Regions from separate parts of the Comamonas guangdongensis genome, predicted to be linked through region 1. Evidence: riboswitches for the same ligand, from Rfam matches in the RefSeq annotation. Region 1 holds a riboswitch; the other holds the start of a gene.
The links. A riboswitch is a leader RNA that binds a small molecule or an ion and turns the genes downstream of it on or off. The one in region 1 is predicted to bind S-adenosylhomocysteine.

Region 1 (4,552 bases):
TCCCTGGCTGCGCAACTGCTCGCATAGATGAGTCACGACATCCAGACCAAAGGCACGAATGGATGCAGAGTCATCTCCGAACGCCTGCAGACGCAGGCGAATCCAGCGCGGAATCTCGGCGCCACAGGCATCCGAGAAGCGCATCAGCTGTGTAGAGCTGGTGATGGGCATGATCCCCGGCACGACGGGTATATCAAGCCCCAGGGCCCTCACATCATCCACAAAGCGCAGGTAGGCATCGGCATTGTAGAAATATTGGGTGATGGCGGAATCTGCCCCAGCGCGCACTTTAACAACAAATGCCTCAAGATCGCTGCGTGGGGACTTTGCTTGAGGGTGGGTTTCGGGATAGGCGGCCACTTCGATGTGGAACCAGTCGCCGAATTCCTTCTTCACGAAAGCCACCAGATCGCTGGCGTAGTGGAACTCGCCACCCAGGCCGTAGCCGCTGGGCAGGTCGCCGCGCAGGGCCACGATGCGCCTGACGCCCATGACCTTGAGTTCGCCGAGCTCGGCGCGCACCTTGTCATGCGTGGCGCCTATGCAGGAGAAGTGCGAGGCCGCGCCCACACCCTCGTTCTGGATGTCGCTCACCATGGTGAAGGTGCCGGCCTGGGTGGAGCCGCCGGCGCCGTAGGTCACGGAGCAGAACTCGGGCTTGCGCGCATACAGCGCCTGGCGCACGCCCACATGCTTGGCCGCGCCTTCGGGCGTCTTGGTCGGGAAAAACTCGAAGCTGATCGGGAAGCTCATGACGTCTCTTGTCTCGGAATTTCTGGTCTATGGATGGCGCTCAGCGCTCGTTGCGCTTTTTCTGCTTGGCGCGGGCCGGTCCGGGCTGGCCAAAGCTGGCGACCTCGGGGTCTTCGTACAGCTCCTGCTTTTCGCGCTTGGCGCGCATGTCGGCGCGAGAGGGACGCTTGGCCGCGACCTTCTTGGCGGCGGGCTTGGACTGCTCTTCCGCCGTGTCGGCAGCGGCAGGCGCCTTGACCTCGGCGCCCTGCTGCGCAAAGACAAAGAACTCGTGATTGCCGTCGCCGCCTTCGATCGGCGAATCCAGCCACTGCAGCACCGTCATCCCCTGCTCCACGAGGCAGTCGCGGATGCGCTGCTCCACCTCGGCATACAGCGCCGGATCGCGCACGATGCCGCCCTTGCCGACCTGGCCGGGCTGCAGCTCGAACTGCGGCTTGACCAGCATCAGCAGGCGGCCATGGGGCTTGAGCAGCTGCACGGCCGAAGGCAGGACCAAGGTCAGCGAGATGAAGGACACGTCGCCGGTGACAAAGTCGAATGCGGGCGTGATGTCTATCTTCTCGGTGCCGGGCCTGCGGCGGCGCTGCACCGGGGCCAGGCCATCGGCCTTGGCGCGGGCCTTGGCAGCACGCTCGGCCTTGAAGGCCTCGATATCCTGCTCCTTGGCGTCGTCGCTGTCGTCGTAGTCCTCGTCGACCTGACCGCCGTTGCGCATCCAGGCATAGGGTGCCTGGGGCTGGGTGTCGTTGTCTTCCTCTTCCTCGAGGATTTCGCTGAGCGCCTCGTCGCAGGCGGCGGCCAGCGACTCGGCCGTCATGGCACGGGCATTCAGGCCCTCCACGCATACCACGCGCTCATCGGCGCGCAGGCGCTCGTGCAGCTGGCCATGGCCCACATCCACGCCTATGACCTGGGCCGCACCCTGCTGCAGCAGGCAGTCGGTGAAGCCGCCCGTGCTCTGGCCCACGTCCAGGCAGCGCAGGCCTGCAACCTTGAAGCCCGTGGCGGCCAGCGCGCCTTCGAGCTTGAGGCCGCCGCGCGAGATGTACTTGGCCTCGGCCGCATCCAGCAGCTGCAGCTCGGCACCCGCGGGAATCTCATCGCCGTTCTTGGCGACCTTCTTCCAGGGGGCCAGCGGCGTCAGCCGCCATTCCACACCCGAGGCAATCAGACGCTGGGCCTGGGAACGGGTGCTCGCATGGCCAGCCTCAACTAAAAAAACATCTGCGCGCATCGCGTCGCTCTCCAGGGAATCTCGGTTAGTGCTGGCATCAACCCTCAAAAACTGGCGCGAACCAATGCCAGGGACGCCGAGCAAGGGCCGCCCCCGCAGCGAGGGCGTCGTCCCCCTCCGGCGAAGCCAGAGAGGGGGAAGCGGCAAAGCCGCTCAGGGGGTGCTTAATAGCGGTAGGTCTCGGGCTTGTAAGGGCCTTGCTTGCTCACGCCGATGTAGTCGGCCTGGGCCTGGGTCAGCTCGGTCAGTTGGGCGCCGACCTTCTTCAGGTGCAGGCGCGCGACCTTCTCGTCGAGGATCTTGGGCAGCACATAGACCTTGCCCACTTCATAGGCCTCGGGACGCGTGAACAGCTCGATCTGCGCCAGGGTCTGGTTGGCAAACGAGTTGGACATCACGAAGCTGGGGTGGCCGGTGGCGCAGCCCAGGTTCACCAGACGGCCTTTGGCCAGCAGGATGATCTTCTTGCCGTCGGGGAAGGTGATGTGATCCACCTGGGGCTTGATCTCTTCCCACTCATACTTCTCGATCGACGCCACGTCGATCTCGTTGTCGAAGTGGCCGATGTTGCAGACGATGGCCTCGTTCTTCATGGCCAGCATGTGCTCGTGGCGGATGATGTCGCGGTTGCCGGTGGTGGTCACGAAGATGTCGCACTTGTCGGCCGCGTATTCCATGGTCACGACCTTGTAGCCTTCCATGGCCGCCTGCAGGGCGTTGATGGGGTCGATCTCGGTCACCCACACCTGGGCGCGCAGTGCCGTCAGCGCCTGGGCGCAGCCCTTGCCCACGTCGCCGTAGCCGGCCACCACGGCCACCTTGCCAGCGATCATCACGTCGGTGGCGCGCTTGATGCCGTCCACAAGCGATTCGCGGCAGCCGTACAGGTTGTCGAACTTGCTCTTGGTCACCGAGTCGTTGACGTTGATGGCGCGGAACTTCAGCGTGCCCTTGGCGGACATTTCGTTGAGGCGGTGCACGCCGGTCGTGGTTTCCTCGGTCACGCCCATGATCTGGGCGCTCTTGCGGCTGTACCAGGTACCGTCTTCGGCCAGCTTGGCCTTGATGGCGGCGAAGACGATCTTTTCTTCCTCGGAGCCGGGGTTGGCCAGCACGGACAGATCCTTTTCGGCGCGCATGCCCAGGTGCATGAGCATGGTGGCATCGCCGCCGTCGTCCAGGATCATGTTCGGGCCTTCGTTCTCGGCACCCTTGGCGCCGAACTCGAAGATGTTGTGGGTGTAATCCCAGTAGTCCTTCAGCGATTCGCCCTTGATGGCGAACACGGGCACGCCGGTCTCGGCAATCGCGGCCGCGGCATGGTCCTGGGTGGAGAAGATGTTGCACGAAGCCCAGCGCACTTGCGCACCCAGGGCCGTCAGCGTCTCGATCAGCACGGCCGTCTGGATGGTCATGTGCAGCGAGCCGGTGATGCGTGCGCCCTTGAGCGGCTGGGCGGCGGCGAATTCTTCGCGCACGGCCATCAGGCCAGGCATTTCGGTTTCGGCGATGCTGATCTCCTTGCGGCCCCAGCTGGCCAGGGAAATGTCGGCGATCGCGCGGTCTTGGGTATTGCTCATGAAAACTCCTGCTCGGAACAAACTTGGAAACAGTCCACGATCTGCAGCAGGAGGGGAAAGCGCCGCACCGCACAGAAAGCGTGGGTGAGCGTCGTTGCGAGTGTTGGGTCCGAGCCTCACGCCCCGCCTGATGGGGGACGCTGCAACGCTCCTCGGATATCCGGCGATTATAGACGCGGCCGCATCCACGGCGCCGCGAAAGGGCTCAGCCTCCGTCCCTGGCCGACCTGGCGGCCACGCGCAGCATCTGCTGGAATTTCGGGCATTCCAGATGGCTGGGCGCCGGGCATTGCGCCGCATGGCGCAGGCCTTCGCGCAACGCGGTCATGCGGCGTATGCCGCGGTCCAGCTCCTCGGCCCGGCGTGCCAGCGCCTGCCTGTCCACCTCCAGCGCGCCGCCGTCGCCGAACATCTGGCGGATCTCGGCCAGCGAGAAGCCCGCTGCTCGGCCCAGCGTGATCAGGGCCAGTTGCTGCAGCACCTGGGGCTGGTACTGGCGCCGCAGGCCATGCCGCGCGCAGGAGGAAATCAGGCCCTGGGCCTCGTAGTAACGCAGGGTGGAGGCGGTCAGGCCGGACTGGCGGGCCACCGCGCCGATATCGATGAGCATGCGTGCTTGACTTGAAGTTGACTTCAAGTTGCATAGTCGGTTTTTCTTCGCACCAAGGCAAGCCGCATGAGCATAGACCACCCCGTTCCCCTGGCCCAGACCCTGTTCGTGGGTCTTGGCGCCACCGCCGTCATCGACCTCTGGGCCATGCTGCGCCGGCGGCTGTTCGGCGCGCCCGCACTCGACTACGCCCTGGTCGGGCGCTGGCTGCTGTATCTGCCCGAGGGCCGCTGCGCTCATGCGCCGATCACGGCCTCGGCGCCCAAGGCCTACGAAGCCGCCATTGGCTGGAGCGCCCACTATCTGATCGGCATGCTGTTTGCCCTGGCCCTGGTCACCCTCGCGGGCCCGGCCTGGCTGGAAGCGCCGCGC
Region 2 (4,552 bases), on a different contig from region 1:
TTCATCACGCGCGCGCTCTTGACCACCTGGGGCAGGAACATCTTGCCGGCGCCGAACAGGTCGCCGACCACGTTCATGCCGTCCATCAGCGGACCTTCGATCACATGCAGCGGGCGGCCGCCGCCCTGCACCACGATCTGCTGGTAGGCCTCTTCCGTGTCTTCGGTGATGAAGTCGGTAATGCCGTGCACCAGCGCATGCGAGAGGCGCTCGTTGACGGTCTTGGGCTTGTCCGGCGTACCGCGCCATTCCAGCTTCTTGCTGTCGTCCTTGGCCGCGCCCTTGGCCTGGTCGGCGATCTCCAGCAGGCGTTCGGCCGCGTCGGGGCGACGGTTGAGCACCACGTCTTCGACGCGCTCGCGCAGCGTGGGCTCCAGCTCGTCATAGACACCCACCATGCCGGCGTTGACGATGCCCATGTCCATGCCCGCCTTGATGGCATGGTAGAGGAACACGGTGTGGATGGCCTCGCGCACCGGGTCGTTGCCGCGGAAGGAAAAGCTCACGTTGGAGACGCCGCCGCTGACCTTGGCGCCCGGCAGGTTCTGCTTGATCCAGCGCGTGGCCTCGATGAAGTCCACGCCATAGTTGTTGTGCTCTTCGATGCCGGTGGCCACGGCAAAGATGTTGGGGTCGAAGATGATGTCTTCGGGCGCAAAGCCCACTTCGTCGACCAGGATGCGGTAGGCGCGTTCGCAGATCTCGATCTTGCGCGCAAAGGTGTCGGCCTGGCCTTTTTCGTCGAATGCCATCACCACGGCGGCCGCGCCATAGCGCTTGACCAGCTTGGCGTGCTTCTTGAACTCTTCGACGCCCTCCTTCATGGAGATCGAGTTGACGATGCCCTTGCCCTGCAGGCAGCGCAGGCCGGCCTCGATCACCTCCCACTTGGAGCTGTCCACCATCACCGGCACCTTGGCGATGTCGGGCTCGGAGGCGATCAGGTTCAGAAAGCGCACCATGGCGGCCTTGCTGTCCAGCATGGCCTCGTCCATGTTCACGTCGATCACCTGGGCGCCGTTTTCCACCTGCTGACGCGCCACGGCCAGGGCCTCTTCGTACTGCTCGTTGAGGATCAGGCGCGCAAACGCCTTGGAGCCGGTGACGTTGGTGCGCTCGCCCACGTTGACGAACAGCGTGTCCTCGCCGATGAACACGGGCTCCAGGCCCGACAGGCGCATGGGGGCGATAGCAGTGGAAGGGGTAGCAGCGGACATCTGGCTCACCTGTATAAAAACCAAGGACAGAAGGAAAACAGGTGAGCGCCGTTGTCTGTGGACTGCCTGCGCGGGCAGGCGGCCGGCCCCAAGCCTGACGGCGGGTCGAAAGCTCAACCGGGCCGCTGCAGCGCTCCTTGGGGCGAAGCCCGCCATTCTAAGACGAGGCCGCTTGTCCGCGCCCGCTGCCGCCTACTGCCGCGGGGGCCCGCCGGCCCGCGACCAAGGGGCATATAAGGGCTTACCCTAGAATCCAGCGTCCTCAAGAAGAACCGCCTGGAGAAGAGAAATGCACGTGAGCCTTGGTGCGTACTACACGCTTATTCTTGCCGTACTGGTGCTGATGCTGGGCAAGCTGCTGACGCGGCATATCCGCCTGCTGCGCGACTTCAACATCCCCGAGCCCGTCTCCGGCGGCCTGGTCGTGGCGGCTGTGATCTTTGCCCTGCACCGGTTCATGGATCTGAGCCTGAGCCTGGAGTCCGGCCTGCAGTCGGCCTTCATGCTGGTGTTCTTCTCCTCCATAGGCCTGAGCGCCAACTTTGCCAAACTGCGCGAAGGCGGCAAGGGCCTGCTGGTCTTCCCGCTTCTGATAGCGGCCTTCATCCTGGTGCAGAACGGCGTGGGCGTTGGCCTGGCCACACTGCTGGGGCTGGACCCGCTGCTGGGCCTGGTGACGGGTTCCATCACCCTGGTCGGCGGCCACGGCACGGCAGGCGCCTGGGGCTCGGTGCTCGAAACCCAGTACGGCCTGAGCGGCGCCACCACGCTGGGCATTGCCTGCGCCACGTTCGGCCTGGTCATCGGCGGGCTGCTCGGCGGTCCGCTGGCCAAGCACCTGATCACCCGCCACCGGCTGGCCCGGCCGCTCACCGAATCCGAGCAGCAGCAGGCCGACGCCACCACCGTGAGCGAGGGCAGCGCGGTGGCCAACTTCGAATCCCCCAGCCATGCGCCGCGCCTGATCACGGCCGACGCCGCGGTGGAAACCCTGGCCCTGTTTGCGGCCTGTCTGGCTTTTGCCGAGTTCATGACCGGGCTGACCAAGGGCTCGGCCATCCAGCTGCCAACCTTTGTCTGGGCGCTGGGCGGCGGCGTGGTGATCCGCAATCTGCTGGACCATGTGTTCGGCTTCAAGGTCTTCGACCGCGCCATCGACGTGTTCGGCAATGCCTCGCTGTCCATCTATCTGGCCATCGCCCTGCTGTCGCTCAAGCTCTGGGAACTCAGCGATCTGGCCGGCCCACTGGTGATCATTCTGCTCGCGCAAACCCTGCTCATGGCGCTGTACGCGAGCCTCGTGACCTTCCGCATCATGGGCAAGGACTACGACGCGGCCGTGCTGGCCGCCGGCCACTGCGGCTTCGGCATGGGTGCCACGCCCACGGCCGTGGCCAATATGCAGGCCATCACCAACCAGTACGGCCCGTCGCACAAGGCCTTCATCCTGGTGCCGCTGGTGGGCGCCTTCTTCATCGACATCACCAACGCCTTTGTGCTGCAGCTCTGGATCAGCTTGCTGCGCTGACCGTTTCGCCGCGGCGGCATACAGAAAAGCCTGTTCCGGCCGCGCTGGAACAGGCTTTTTTTCTGCCGGCGGCAGACGCCACTCCGAGGCTCAGGCGCTCACGCCCTGGGCCGAGGCCGGCAGGCCGAACAGGCGGTCGAACGCCCAGTTGAAGGCAAAGGTGTAGACCATGAAGAACAGCAGCAGGCCGGCTTCCATCACCGCAGCTTCCCACAGCGAGATCTCGAACCACCAGGCCATCAGCGGAATCAGCATGGCGGCGATACCGCCTTCGAAACCGATCGCGTGCACCACGCGGCGCAATACCGAACGGCCCTTGACGCTCTGGCGCGACTCCCATTTTTCAAACAGGTAGTTGAAGCTCAGATTCCAGCAGATCGCGATCACCGAGGCCGCCACGGCCATGACACCGGAATCGCTGGCCTTTTGGCCAATCGCCATGAAGATCAGGCTGGAGACGATGATGGCAATGGCCTCGTACAGCGAGACGTAGAGGATGCGGCGCTTGGGGCCTTGCAGGCCCGAGACCTTGGCGGGAGCGGCGACAGCGGCGTGATGACTGGAAGATGTGGCAGAGGAAGAAGCGGATGCCATCGCTGAGGCTTGTTGAGACATAGGCTGCAGTGTATGTTCTGAAAATTGAAGATAAAAGTCAGTTCCTTTCAATTTTTCTGACAAGTCAAACCATGCCCTTCGCTGCCGATCAGGTCCCGCTGTTTCTCGCCGTGCTCGATGCGGGCTCCTTCTCGGCGGCCGCGCGCCAGCTGGGGCGCGTGCCCTCGGCCGTCAGCATGGCGATCGCCCAGCTCGAGGCCGAGCTGGGCCTGCAACTGTTCGACCGCCGCGGACGCGAGCCCGCGCCCACCGCCGCGGCGCGCGCGCTGGAGCCCCAGGCACGGCTGCTGGCCGAGCAGCTGCAACAGCTCAACTGGCAGGCCCAGGCCTTGCATGAAGGGCTGGAAGAGCGGCTGACGCTGGCCATTGCGCCCGAGCTGCTGGCCACACACTGGACCGGGCCGCTGAGTACCCTGGTGCAGGAGTTTCCGGCCCTGCCCATCGAGGTGCTTGCCGCGCCCCAGGCCGATGCGCTGGAACTGCTGCATGCGGGCCGGGCGCATCTGGCCCTGGTGTTCGAGCGTCCGGCCGTGGACGGGCGCGAAGGTTTTCAGGAAATGGGGCGCGAGACCCTGGTCGCCGTGATGGCGCCGCAGTTTGCGCCCTGGCAGCAGGCTCTGGCCGAGCATGGCCCGGGCGCGAAGCTGTCGGTGGAGCTGCTGGCCGCCACGCGCCAGATCCTGGTCGCCAGCCGCGACCCGCAGCAGACCGATCCGCGCTTTGTGTTTGCGCGCCGGCTCTGGCGCACGGACAGCCATCAGGCCGCGCTGGCCCTGATTGGCGCGGGCCTGGGCTGGGGTTGGCTGCCCAAGGGCCTGGTGGAAGCGCATATAGGCGCCGGCGCCCTGCTGGAAATCCCCGTGCAGAACCTGAGCAACGGCACCACGCTGTTTGTGGACTGGGTCTGGTCCAAGGAGCGCACGCAAGGCCTGGCCGCGCGCCGCTTTGTGCAGCTGCTGCGCGGGCGCTGAGCACGGCATGGCTGACGATGCTGGCGCCGCATGGATGACAGGAGCCCCAGGTAGCGAAGATGATGTCGGTGTTTTGCGCTATTCATTCCGCAGCACAGGAGTCCCAGCCATGTCCCATCAGCCGGCCAATGCCCAGAATCCCTATCCTTTCGCAAGCCATGACCCGGCGCTGCTCCAGCTCTGGCAGCGCTGGCAGCCGGGCGAGCCGCGCGACCATCGCG

Region 2: it holds a riboswitch for S-adenosylhomocysteine, as region 1 does, so the genes downstream of both, metH (methionine synthase) here and ahcY (adenosylhomocysteinase) in region 1, are expected to answer to the same signal.

What each region holds. Positions count from the first base shown of each region.
Region 1 is NZ_JBFYGN010000022.1:30,489-35,040, reverse strand. It holds gene metF (methylenetetrahydrofolate reductase [NAD(P)H]) at 1-753, opposite strand, end outside; gene AB6724_RS16900 (TlyA family RNA methyltransferase) at 794-1,990, opposite strand; gene ahcY (adenosylhomocysteinase) at 2,155-3,570, opposite strand; S-adenosyl-L-homocysteine riboswitch at 3,650-3,730, opposite strand; gene AB6724_RS16890 (helix-turn-helix domain-containing protein) at 3,776-4,180, opposite strand; gene AB6724_RS16885 (DUF2938 domain-containing protein) at 4,247-4,552, shown strand, end outside.
Region 2 is NZ_JBFYGN010000007.1:128,890-133,441, forward strand. It holds gene metH (methionine synthase) at 1-1,217, opposite strand, end outside; S-adenosyl-L-homocysteine riboswitch at 1,254-1,362, opposite strand; gene gltS (sodium/glutamate symporter) at 1,507-2,745, shown strand; gene AB6724_RS08305 (PACE efflux transporter) at 2,836-3,339, opposite strand; gene AB6724_RS08310 (LysR family transcriptional regulator) at 3,432-4,331, shown strand; gene AB6724_RS08315 (PPK2 family polyphosphate kinase) at 4,441-4,552, shown strand, end outside.